DNA from 3 places in the Bradyrhizobium amphicarpaeae genome. Region 1 is predicted to be linked to each of the others. Evidence: riboswitches for the same ligand, from Rfam matches in the RefSeq annotation. Region 1 holds a riboswitch; each other region holds the start of a gene.
The links. A riboswitch is a leader RNA that binds a small molecule or an ion and turns the genes downstream of it on or off. The one in region 1 is predicted to bind cobalamin.

Region 1 (3,273 bases):
GGCCTGGTGCAGGCCGAAGAGCAGGCCGAGATCGGCAAGCTGATCGACGAGGCCGCGCGTTTCGTCGCCGAGCATGTCGATCTCGACGCGGTGCTGCGCTGCGCTGCGTCCTGGTCGCTGCAACCCGCCGTGAACGGGCCGAACGTGACGCCACCGGGGCAGCGCATCGCGCTCGCCCGCGATGCCGCGTTCTCCTTCGTCTATCCGCATATGCTGGAAGCCTGGCGCGTGGGGGGCGCGGAGATCTCGACATTCTCGCCGCTCGCCGATGAAGCGCCTGACGCCGGCGCCGATGTGTGTTGGCTCCCCGGCGGCTACCCCGAGCTCCATGCAGGCAGGATCGCGGCCAGTGCGCGTTTTCGCAGCGGCTTGCGCGCCTTCGCCGAGACCCGGCCGGTGCACGGCGAATGCGGGGGCTATATGGTGCTGGGTACCGCTTTGACCGACGCGGACGGCATTCGCCACGAGATGACGGGCTTGCTTGGCCTGGAGACCAGCTTTGCGAAGCGCCGCATGCATCTGGGCTATCGCCTCGCGACGCTGGACGCGCCGATGCCGGGACATAGTTCCGGCGCACGCCTGCGCGGCCACGAATTCCACTATTCCACGATCGTCGCCCAGCCTGACATGCCGCTGGCCGTGGTGCATGATGCCACCGGCGCGGTCATCGCCGAGACCGGCTCGCGGCGTGGCCACGCCACCGGCACGTTCTTTCATCTGATTGCGGAGGACCGGTGAGCGGATTCGTCTCCTTCATCTCCGCCGGACCAGGCGACCCCGAGCTTCTTACGCTCAAGGGCGCCGCGCGGCTGCGCGAGGCCGACGTCGTGCTCTATGACGATCTTGCCTCCGGCGCGATCCTCGATCTCGCCCGGCCCGGCGCAAATCTCGTCGCGGTGGGGAAACGGGCAGGGCGTGCCTCGACCAAGCAACATCACGTCAACCGCCTGCTGGTCGACTATGCCGCGACAGGGGTGCGCGTGGTGCGGCTCAAGTCGGGCGATGCCGGCATTTTCGGCCGGCTCGAAGAAGAGCTGGAGACGCTGCACGAAGCGGGCATCGGCTACGAGATCGTTCCCGGCGTCACCTCGGCCTGCGCCGCAGCGGCACAGGCCGGCATTCCCCTGACACGGCGTCACACCTCGCGACGGGTGCAGTTCGTGACCGGGGCCGATGCCACCGGAGAGTTGCCGCCGAACCTGAATTGGGCGGCGCTGGCCGATCCCGAGGCGACGACCGTGGTCTATATGGGCCGACGCACCTTTCCGGCGCTTGTGGCAAAACTGGTCGCGCACGGCCTCGCCCCGGATACCCCGGCGCTGGTCGCCGAATCTCTCGGCCGTCCCGACGAGCGGCTGGTGCGCACCACCATTGTCGAACTCGCCGATCAGCTTGCCCGCGGCGGTGCCGCTTCGACCGCCGCCGTGATCCTGTTCGGCGCGCTGGCGGGGGATTATCCGTCATGATCGGCCCGGCACTTGCGCAGGCTCGACGAAAGGGGCACACAGGAGGGGCATGGTGCTCAACGCGGCGCAAAGCGCCGGAGCATAATCGGGAATGGGGGTGGGCGGACCCAGTTGCGGCGCCCAAAACCCCAGCCGCCCCCGCGACTGTAAGCGGTGAGGGACTCCGATCAGCCACTGGGCCGCAAGGTCCGGGAAGGCCGGAAATCCCGGGGAACCGCGAGCCAGGAGACCGGCCGTGCACGTTTTGAGGCCAAGGCCGTCGGGTGTGACGGCAGGAAGGAATTGAGCCATGCATATCGAACCCGGTCTAGTGACGGGCGCCAAGCTCGTGTTGAGTTACGCAACCGGCATCGCCGCGGGCGGCGTTGCACTGAAGCTTGCGGTGGAGACCGTGCGTGAGCAGGGCGTTACGTCGTTCGCGGCGCGGACGCTCGCGACCACGGTCCTCGTCTTCGTCTTCTTCGAGATCCTGCCGCACTTTCCGGTCGGCGTCTCCGAAGTGCACTTCATCCTCGGCTCGACATTGTTCCTGCTGTTCGGCGCGGCGCCCGCGGCCTTCGGCCTTGCTTTCGGTCTCCTACTCCAGGGCGTGTTCTTCGAGCCCGCTGACATCCCGCAATATGGCATGAACGTCACGACGCTGCTGGTGCCGCTGTTTGCGATCCAGGCGATCGCCTCGCGGATCATTTCGCGCAACACCGCCTATGTTGATTTGAAGTATCGCCAGGCGCTGGCGCTGTCGACGACCTATCAGGCCGGCGTGATCGCCTGGGTAGCGTTCTGGGCGCTTTACGGTGCGGGCTTTGCGATGAGCAACCTCGCGAGCATCGCGACGTTCGCGGCGTCTTACGCACTGGTCATCGTGATCGAGCCGCTCGCCGACCTCGCCGTGCTGGCGCTGGCGAAGTCGCTGCGCGGCGTCACCGCGCCCGGCCTCGTCACCCCGCGCCTGCACAACGCGGCCTGAGAGACAAGCGAACGGGCGGCCAGCAGAGCCGCCCGTCGCGTTCGCGATGCTCACGCTCTCCCTGATAGGCATCGGTTGCGGCGATCCCGACCAGCTCACGCGCGCCGCTGTTCAAGCGATCAACGCCGCCGATCTGGTCTTGATCCCGCGCAAGGGAACGGCGAAGTCGGATCTCGCCGATCTCAGGCGGACGATTTGCGCGGGCGTGCTCACCAGCGACAAGACAGCCATCGCCGAATTCGATCTTCCCGTGCGCGACGCTGCTGAAGCCGATTACCGCAAGGGCGTGGACGATTGGCACGATACGGTTGCAGCGACCTGGTCGCAGACGATCGCAAACCATCTCGAAGGCGAGGGCAAGGTTGCGCTGCTGATCTGGGGCGATCCCTCGCTCTATGATTCCTCATTGCGCATTGCGCGGCGGCTCAATCCCTTGCCTGGCATCGAGGTCGTGCCCGGGATCACCTCGATCCAGGCGCTGTGCGCGGCGCATGCGCTGCCGCTCAACGACATCGGCGAGCCGTTTCTGGTCACGACGGGGCGGCGCCTGCGCGAAGGCGGCTGGCCGCAAGGTGTCGATACATTGGTGGTGATGCTCGACGGCGGCACGGCGTTTCAAGCGCTCGATCCGGAAGGCCTGCAGATCTGGTGGGGCGCATATCTCGGCATGCCCGACCAGGTCGTCATGTCCGGCGCGCTCGCCGAAATTGGCCCGCGCATCGTCGCGGCGCGCCAGGAGGCGCGCGAGCGGCATGGCTGGATCATGGACAGTTACATTCTCAAGCGCGTGCACTAAGCGAGGCAGCATGCTCCCTGAATGGGTTACCAAGAACTGCCCCG
Region 2 (3,273 bases), 1.4 Mb from region 1:
GCGGAATTTCGCATCCATGCGATTGCCGACTTGCTGTTGGACGTGAAAAATCTCGATATAACTGCTTCGGTTGATCAGGCCGGTGGCGGGATTGTAGGCGTAGCTTTCGACGTCCTTCCAGTGTCGCTTGGAGTTCAAATAATAGAGCGAGTTCTGAACCGATATTCCGTCGGCGACCTGCCATTCGGTCTTCACCTGATTCCAGCTGTCCTGGTATCGGATATGGCTGTCGCTGACGTTGTAGTTCTTGAAGCGCAGCGATTCATCGAGCCTGCCGTTGATCAGCGGCGTGCCGAAGTAGCGTGACGGCTGGCGGTCACCATAGTCCGTAGACAGCGTCCAGGTGACGTCTTCGTTCTGCTTGAGCTGGATCACGGCATGAAGGGCGACATTGGAGGTGTCGTCGCGGTCGACCCAGCCGTCGGACATATTGCCGGAGGCCGTGATCCGGTAGGCGACGTCCTTGCTGACCGGACCGCCACTGTCCACGGCAATACGCCGCGTCATGTTGGTGTCCAGCGAGATCTCGGCCTGGTTGCGGGGAACCCACAAGGGCAGTTTCGAAACGACGTTGATGGCGCCGCCCACCGCACCCGCCCCATACATCACCGACGCAGGCCCGCGTAGCACTTCGATGCGCTCGGTCGACCACGTATCGAACGGAAAGGTCACCGTCCCGGCGCCGATATAGAGCTGGGTGCCGTCGTACAAGGTCATGACGGACCCGAGGCCGGTGAAGCCGCGGGTGTTGAAGGAGACGCCGCCATTGCCGGGGGCCGGGCTCGCCGTGAAGCCGGTGGCGTTCTGCGTCACGGCCTCGAGGAGGTTCTGCTGGCCGCGTTCGGAGATGGTTTCGGCGGAGATCACCTCCACGCTGCCCGGCGTCTGCAGCCGCGTCAGTCCGAGCCGGCTCCCGGCCGTGCTGGCCCCGGTGAGGTTGAGCGTCGGTGCAGCGAACACGGGACCCGTCGAGCCGGCAACGGGTTTATTGGCGTTGGCAGCCGCGTTGCGTTGCTGGTGGGAACGCACGGAGCGCGCGGCCGCGGCGCGGCGGTTGCTGCGCGCAGCCGGCGTTGCCGTATGCTGCACCACCACGGGGTCGAGCGTCTGGGGCGATCCGCCGGATTGTGCCGAGCCATCGGTCGACCAAGCGAGGCAGGAGAGTGCAACTGAATTGAACAACGTGCGGCGATGCCGCAGGGCGAAGATTGTCTGGGAGGTCATCAATGGACTCGCGATAACGTGGCACGTCACCGCGAACTCAGCTTGGCCGCTGCCTCGAGAAAAAGGCAGCTCAACACTCACCAGGACACCCCGCCCAATGTGCTCGCGTGTGACCACGACTGACGGCAGGTCTCCTGGCTCGCGGGTCGTTGCCTGTCGCCGCCTTCCCAAGCCCGAAGGCTCAGTGGCAATTTGGCGAAGGCTCGCCGCTTACAGTTGCGGGGGCAGCCACGGCATTGGGAGATCCCCGCACCGTATTCCCTATTGATCTCCCGAAGGAGAACCGTCGCAATCAACCTAGTTTCATTTGCAAACAGCTGTCAACCGGGAGTCTCGCGAAGGCAGATCAGCGCGTCGCGCCATCATCGGGCAAAGTGCGGAAGTCCACCGGTCGCAAGAACCGGTCGCCGGATGGGGCAGACGGCAAGTGCCGAACACGTCGAGGAGGATGAAGTTCGTCCAGGCCAGCTGCCCGTCGGGCAAAACAGCAGATCCGCTGTCAAGCCTTCCTCTCGAAAACATTCCACTTTACCGAAATTCGGTTTTGTCGTATGTGTCCGCCGTCCCGGCCCACATGAGGGGCGGTCGTACGTCGTTTCGAGCGCGGGCGGGGATTGCGGTGGACGCGGGCGGCGTCAAGGCGGAGCTTGCGCGTGCAGGGCGAGAGAACCTCGTGAGCGCGCGCGAACCGCGAAGACGAACGGCGCTCCTGCGTACGGCAAAACCGCGTCGTCCTGGCCGTCGTTGCCACGGTCAAGCTGTTCGAAGATGCGCGCGAGCCCAACCGGGCGACCGGCATCGTCAATTCGAATGGCGAGGGAGGCCAAAAGGAAAGTTCGGCTCCCGGGAGAGCGCGGCATATTGGCCGTCAGACCATCGCGCAGGGAAGGCCTGGTTTCGGCTGCCCTGTGTCTCCCCTGTGCATTGCGTGTGCATCCATTGAGCACGGGGGTCTTTACGGGTGCCAGCCGGCGCCCGGCCTTCCCTGCACCCTTTCTTTCGAGAGGGTGTGAAGAGGAGCACAACTCGGGCAAATCATTGCCGCGAGACCGCGAACGTGTGGCCCACCCACCTGCGACAATCGCGCACGGTTCGACAGCCCGGTTCCAACTTGGCGCGAGGCCAGGTGCAACACAATCTCAACCGAACCTGCTTAGGCCTGTCACCTGCTCATTCCTCGGTCTGATTCCACGGTCTCTTGCGACGGGTCTCCTGCATGACATCGGCTTGGCGTTTCTCTCTCCTGCTTCTCGTCCAGTTCCTCATGGGGGTTTCCGCCCACGCACAGGAGGGCCAGGTCGTCAAATTGTCGGCCGGCATCGAATATCAGCGCATCGCGCGCTGGGATGCCGATCAGCTCAACAAGATCCTGCAGGTCGACACGCCCGCTTTCGCCGGAATCACCGCGGCCTACAGCCCGGCGCGCAATGCCGTCCGGCTCTATCGCGTGACCTATTCGTCCGTCGTGCCCGAGCGCGGCAACAAGCCGACGATCGCCTCCGGGCTGCTCGCGATCCCCGAGGACAGCGGCACCTCGTTCCCGATGGTGTCGTATCAGCACGGCACCGTCTACGGGAAGCAGGAGGTCCCCTCGTTTCCGCAGCAGTCGCCGGAAACGCAATTGATGATCGCCCAGTTCGCCGGCCAGGGCTACGCCGTGATCGGCGCCGATTATTTCGGGCTGGGAACGTCGTCGGAGCCGGAAGGCTACATGGTCAAGGCGAGCCACCAGCAGGCGACCTACGACATGCTGATCGCAAGCCGCGCCGTGCTCGATCACCTCAAGCTCACCACGACCAAGCTGTTCCTCGCCGGCTGGTCGCAAGGCGGCTTCGTGACCATGGCCATGCTCGAAAAGCTCGAGCAATCGGGCGTCAAGGTCGACGCCGCCGCCACCGCGAGCGCGCCGGTCGATGCGTTCGTGGCGCTGAACGGCTTTCTCAATTTCCCGCGCAAGAACGATGCGAGCTGGGTGAATTCGCTGTTTATCCTGACGGCGTTCTCCTTCGAGAATTATTACGGGGTGCCGGGGCTCGCGCGCTCGCTGAT
Region 3 (3,273 bases), 1.1 Mb from region 1:
CATTGAGGCGATGCTCGGCCCCGAGATGCAGCGCATATTGGGTCTCGCTGCTCGTCAGCGGCAGCGCGCCGATGTCGGCGTTGAACGGCGCGGCGGGGTCGAAATTGTCGCGTGCCGCAAGGCTGATGGTCTGCACCCGCGCGCCGTAGGAGACGTCGGTGGTGGGCGCTACACCCAAGGTGTGCTGGAAATAACCCGCGACCGTCTGCTGCCTGAGGTCGTAATTGTGCCAGGCGGCGAGCCCCTGCCCGGCGCCGCGGTTCTGCTCAAAGCTCGCATCGTAATAGTCGATGCCGGTCAGAAGCTGCGACGGCATGCCGAGCAGCAGGCTCTTCACGCTGAGCCGCGGCGTGATCGACCAATTCGTCAGATGGGAGCCGACATAGGTCGACGTGAAGAAGGCCGGAACCGGCGCCGGGCTGGAGAAGAACGCGCTCTGCTGCTTCTTGTCACGCACGCCGCCATCGACGATGAGATCGACGCCGTTGACCAGGGTCCTGGTGAAGCCGGCCGTTGCGCTGAAGCCTTGCTGGTTGGCGTAGTTGAATGGCGTGCTGGTCCCGCGCCTGTTGGTCGCGAGCTCGTCGAGACCGATCGAGGGATCGACGGTGCGGCCACCCGGCAGCCGCAGCTCCTGATTGTCGCCGGTGACGGTGAGAAACGCGGTCAGTCCGGGCGTGGTGTAGTTGAGATTACCGACGCCGTTCTGCTGTGAATAGCGGTTGTTGTCGCGGTAGCCGTCGGTCCTGACCGTATTGCCGTAAACCGAGGTCGACCACGGGCCGGAATTGAGCGAGGTCGAGACATTGCCGAGCCGGGTGTTGAACGAGCCGAAGCCGGCCTCGATGCGCGCGCTCACGGGCGGTCCGCCGACGCCATTTTTGGTGACGATGTTGATCACGCCGCCGACCGCATTGTCGCCGTAGAGCACCGCGCCGGAATTGCCGCGCGTGACCTCGATGCGCTCGATGGAATTGAGCGGGATGGTGGAGAGGTCCACCTGTGCCATGTCGACGTCGTTCAGCCGCCGGCCGTTGACCAGCACCAGTGTATTGGCGGTGGCGAAGGCGCCGAAGCCGCGCAGGTCCACGCCGGTCTTGGCAGCGATCGGGCCGCCATAGAACGTCGTGATCTGGGCGCCCGGCGTCTGCGTCGCAATGATCTCGGCAAGCGTCTGCGACGGCGAATGCGCGATATCCGCGGCCGTGATGACGGTCGTGGCGGCCCCGACGATGCCGCCGTTACCGGCGGCAGCCTCACCGCCGGTGCCGGATGAGCCGGCGCCATGTCGCGTCGGCGCGACATCCGCCGTCGCCCGGCGCCTGGTCGCCTCGCCGTCACCGGTTGCCCTTGCGCGCGTGCGGTTCTGATCGGAGGGCTGGGTCACTTCGATTGGTGGCAGCTGCTCGGCCAAGACCCGCTCGGCGAAGGCGGGAGACAGATCGAGCGAAGGCAAGGAAACCGATGCGAGCAGGCCGGCGGCAAGGCGCCTGGCGGCAGGAACGACACGGGACACGATGGCAACCTCGGTATGACGTCAGTGGCACGTCACAGCGAACGAGGTTTCACGGCAGAGCCATGGATTGCTCCGGTGAAGCCGATGTCTGTACTCCCCGACCGACATCTTCGCGTGTGACCACGGCTGACGGCAGGTCTCCTGGCTCGCGGGTCGTTACCTTGCGTCGCCTTCCCAGGACCGAGTTTCCCAGTGGCATGAGACGAAAGATTCACCGCTTACAGTTGCGGGGGCAGCCGCGGCGTTGAGACAAGTCCCGGCGATGGGACGTCCCGCACCACATTCCCTTTTGATCTCCGTGAGGAGAACCGTCGCCGGTCATTTAGGGGCCAACGCCTCGGCGAGTCAATCGACGGCTACGCCAAGGGACAGGTCTGCGTGGCCGGAAGCTCGCCGGGGGGAGCGGTTTCGTTCCGCTCGCTCTGCGCCGCTAGAGCCTGGCGGAGCGCGGTCTCCAGGTCCTGTTGCTGAAACGGCTTCTGCAGGATCGGAACGTGGCGGAAGTCCGCAAGCAAGCTCGCCGGACCGTAACCGGTGGCGAACACGTAAGGTATGCCGCGTTCGGCGATACAGCGCGCGACCTCGAAAGTCTGCCGCCCGTTGAGGTTGACGTCGAGGACCGCAACATCATACGAGAGCGCAGCCGCCTTCGCGAGCGCGTCATCGACGCGCGAGGCCATGCCCGCGATCTCGCAGCCGGCATCGACAAGGGAATCCTCGAGCAGCATCATCACAAGCGACTCGTCTTCCACGACGAAGACCCGCTGGCCAGCGAGATCGGTTTCAGGTTTCATGAGGGCCTCCCGGCAGCCATTGTTGCGATATCTAATCCGCCCAGGGTGGCGCGGATTTCATGCAGCTGCGCGCGAATGACGCAAACGACGCCTTCGGGCGCGAAGCGCAGATCGACGTCGGCGCCGCCGAATTCGTGCGACAGCCCTTGCTGAATCAGGCGGGTGCCGAACCCGCGCCGCGACGGCGGGACCACGGCGGGACCGCCCAGCTCGGTCCAGCACAACTCGAAACGATCATCGACCTTCCAGGCGAGGTCGACGGTTCCCGAGCCGTTCGACAGGGCGCCATGCTTGACGGCGTTGGTCGCAAGCTCGTGCAGCGCCATCGAGATGGCCAGTGCAGCCGAAGGCCGCATGCGCAGATCCGGCCCGCCGAAATTGAGCCTCGCACTCTCCGGCTCGGCATGCGCGGCGAGAGCCTCGGTCACGACCTCTCTCAGCTCCGCCGCCTCCCAATTTTCCCTGACCAGCACATCGTGTGCCTTCGACAAGGCGATCAATCGCGCATCGAACGCCCTGCGCCCCTCCGTCAGGCTCGATGCGTTGCGCAGGGTCTGGAGCGCGAACGACTGCACTGTCGTCAGCGTGTTCTTGACGCGGTGATTGAGCTCATTGACCAGCAGTTCGCGATGGCGCTCCTGGCGCTTGCGCTCGGTGATGTCGATGGCCGCACAAACCGCGCCCTGGAATACACCGGCGGCGTCGACGATCGGAGACGCCTGGAAGATCGCGGTGACCGAGGAGCCGTCATCGAAGCGGAGCTCGAGCTCCTCGCCGGCGACTTCCTCGCCGCGGGCCGCGCGGTGGAGCGGCAGTTCGGACGTTTCGACCGGGACGCGATCGCGAAGGACGCGGCAGGCCGGACGGTCGCCCTCGCGCGCCGACAGCGACATGTTGGCATCAGGCCGTACCCGCAATAGCCGCGCTCCATAGGCATTGCCGAACACGCGCTTCGCTTCGCGG

Region 2: it holds a riboswitch for cobalamin, as region 1 does, so the genes downstream of both, CIT40_RS06615 (TonB-dependent receptor) here and CIT40_RS12590 (energy-coupling factor ABC transporter permease) in region 1, are expected to answer to the same signal.
Region 3: it holds a riboswitch for cobalamin, as region 1 does, so the genes downstream of both, CIT40_RS18065 (TonB-dependent receptor) here and CIT40_RS12590 (energy-coupling factor ABC transporter permease) in region 1, are expected to answer to the same signal.

Annotation. Positions count from the first base shown of each region.
Region 1 covers NZ_CP029426.2:2,759,541-2,762,813, forward strand. The annotation lists gene CIT40_RS12580 (cobyrinic acid a,c-diamide synthase CobB) at 1-738, shown strand, start outside; gene cobA (uroporphyrinogen-III C-methyltransferase) at 735-1,466, shown strand; cobalamin riboswitch at 1,500-1,718, shown strand; gene CIT40_RS12590 (energy-coupling factor ABC transporter permease) at 1,756-2,433, shown strand; gene cobF (precorrin-6A synthase (deacetylating)) at 2,480-3,229, shown strand; gene cobT (nicotinate-nucleotide--dimethylbenzimidazole phosphoribosyltransferase) at 3,240-3,273, shown strand, end outside.
Region 2 covers NZ_CP029426.2:1,357,281-1,360,553, forward strand. The annotation lists gene CIT40_RS06615 (TonB-dependent receptor) at 1-1,224, opposite strand, end outside; cobalamin riboswitch at 1,332-1,527, opposite strand; gene CIT40_RS06620 (alpha/beta hydrolase family protein) at 2,489-3,273, shown strand, end outside.
Region 3 covers NZ_CP029426.2:3,885,072-3,888,344, forward strand. The annotation lists gene CIT40_RS18065 (TonB-dependent receptor) at 1-1,516, opposite strand, end outside; cobalamin riboswitch at 1,631-1,844, opposite strand; gene CIT40_RS18070 (response regulator) at 1,873-2,310, opposite strand; gene CIT40_RS18075 (ATP-binding protein) at 2,307-3,273, opposite strand, start outside.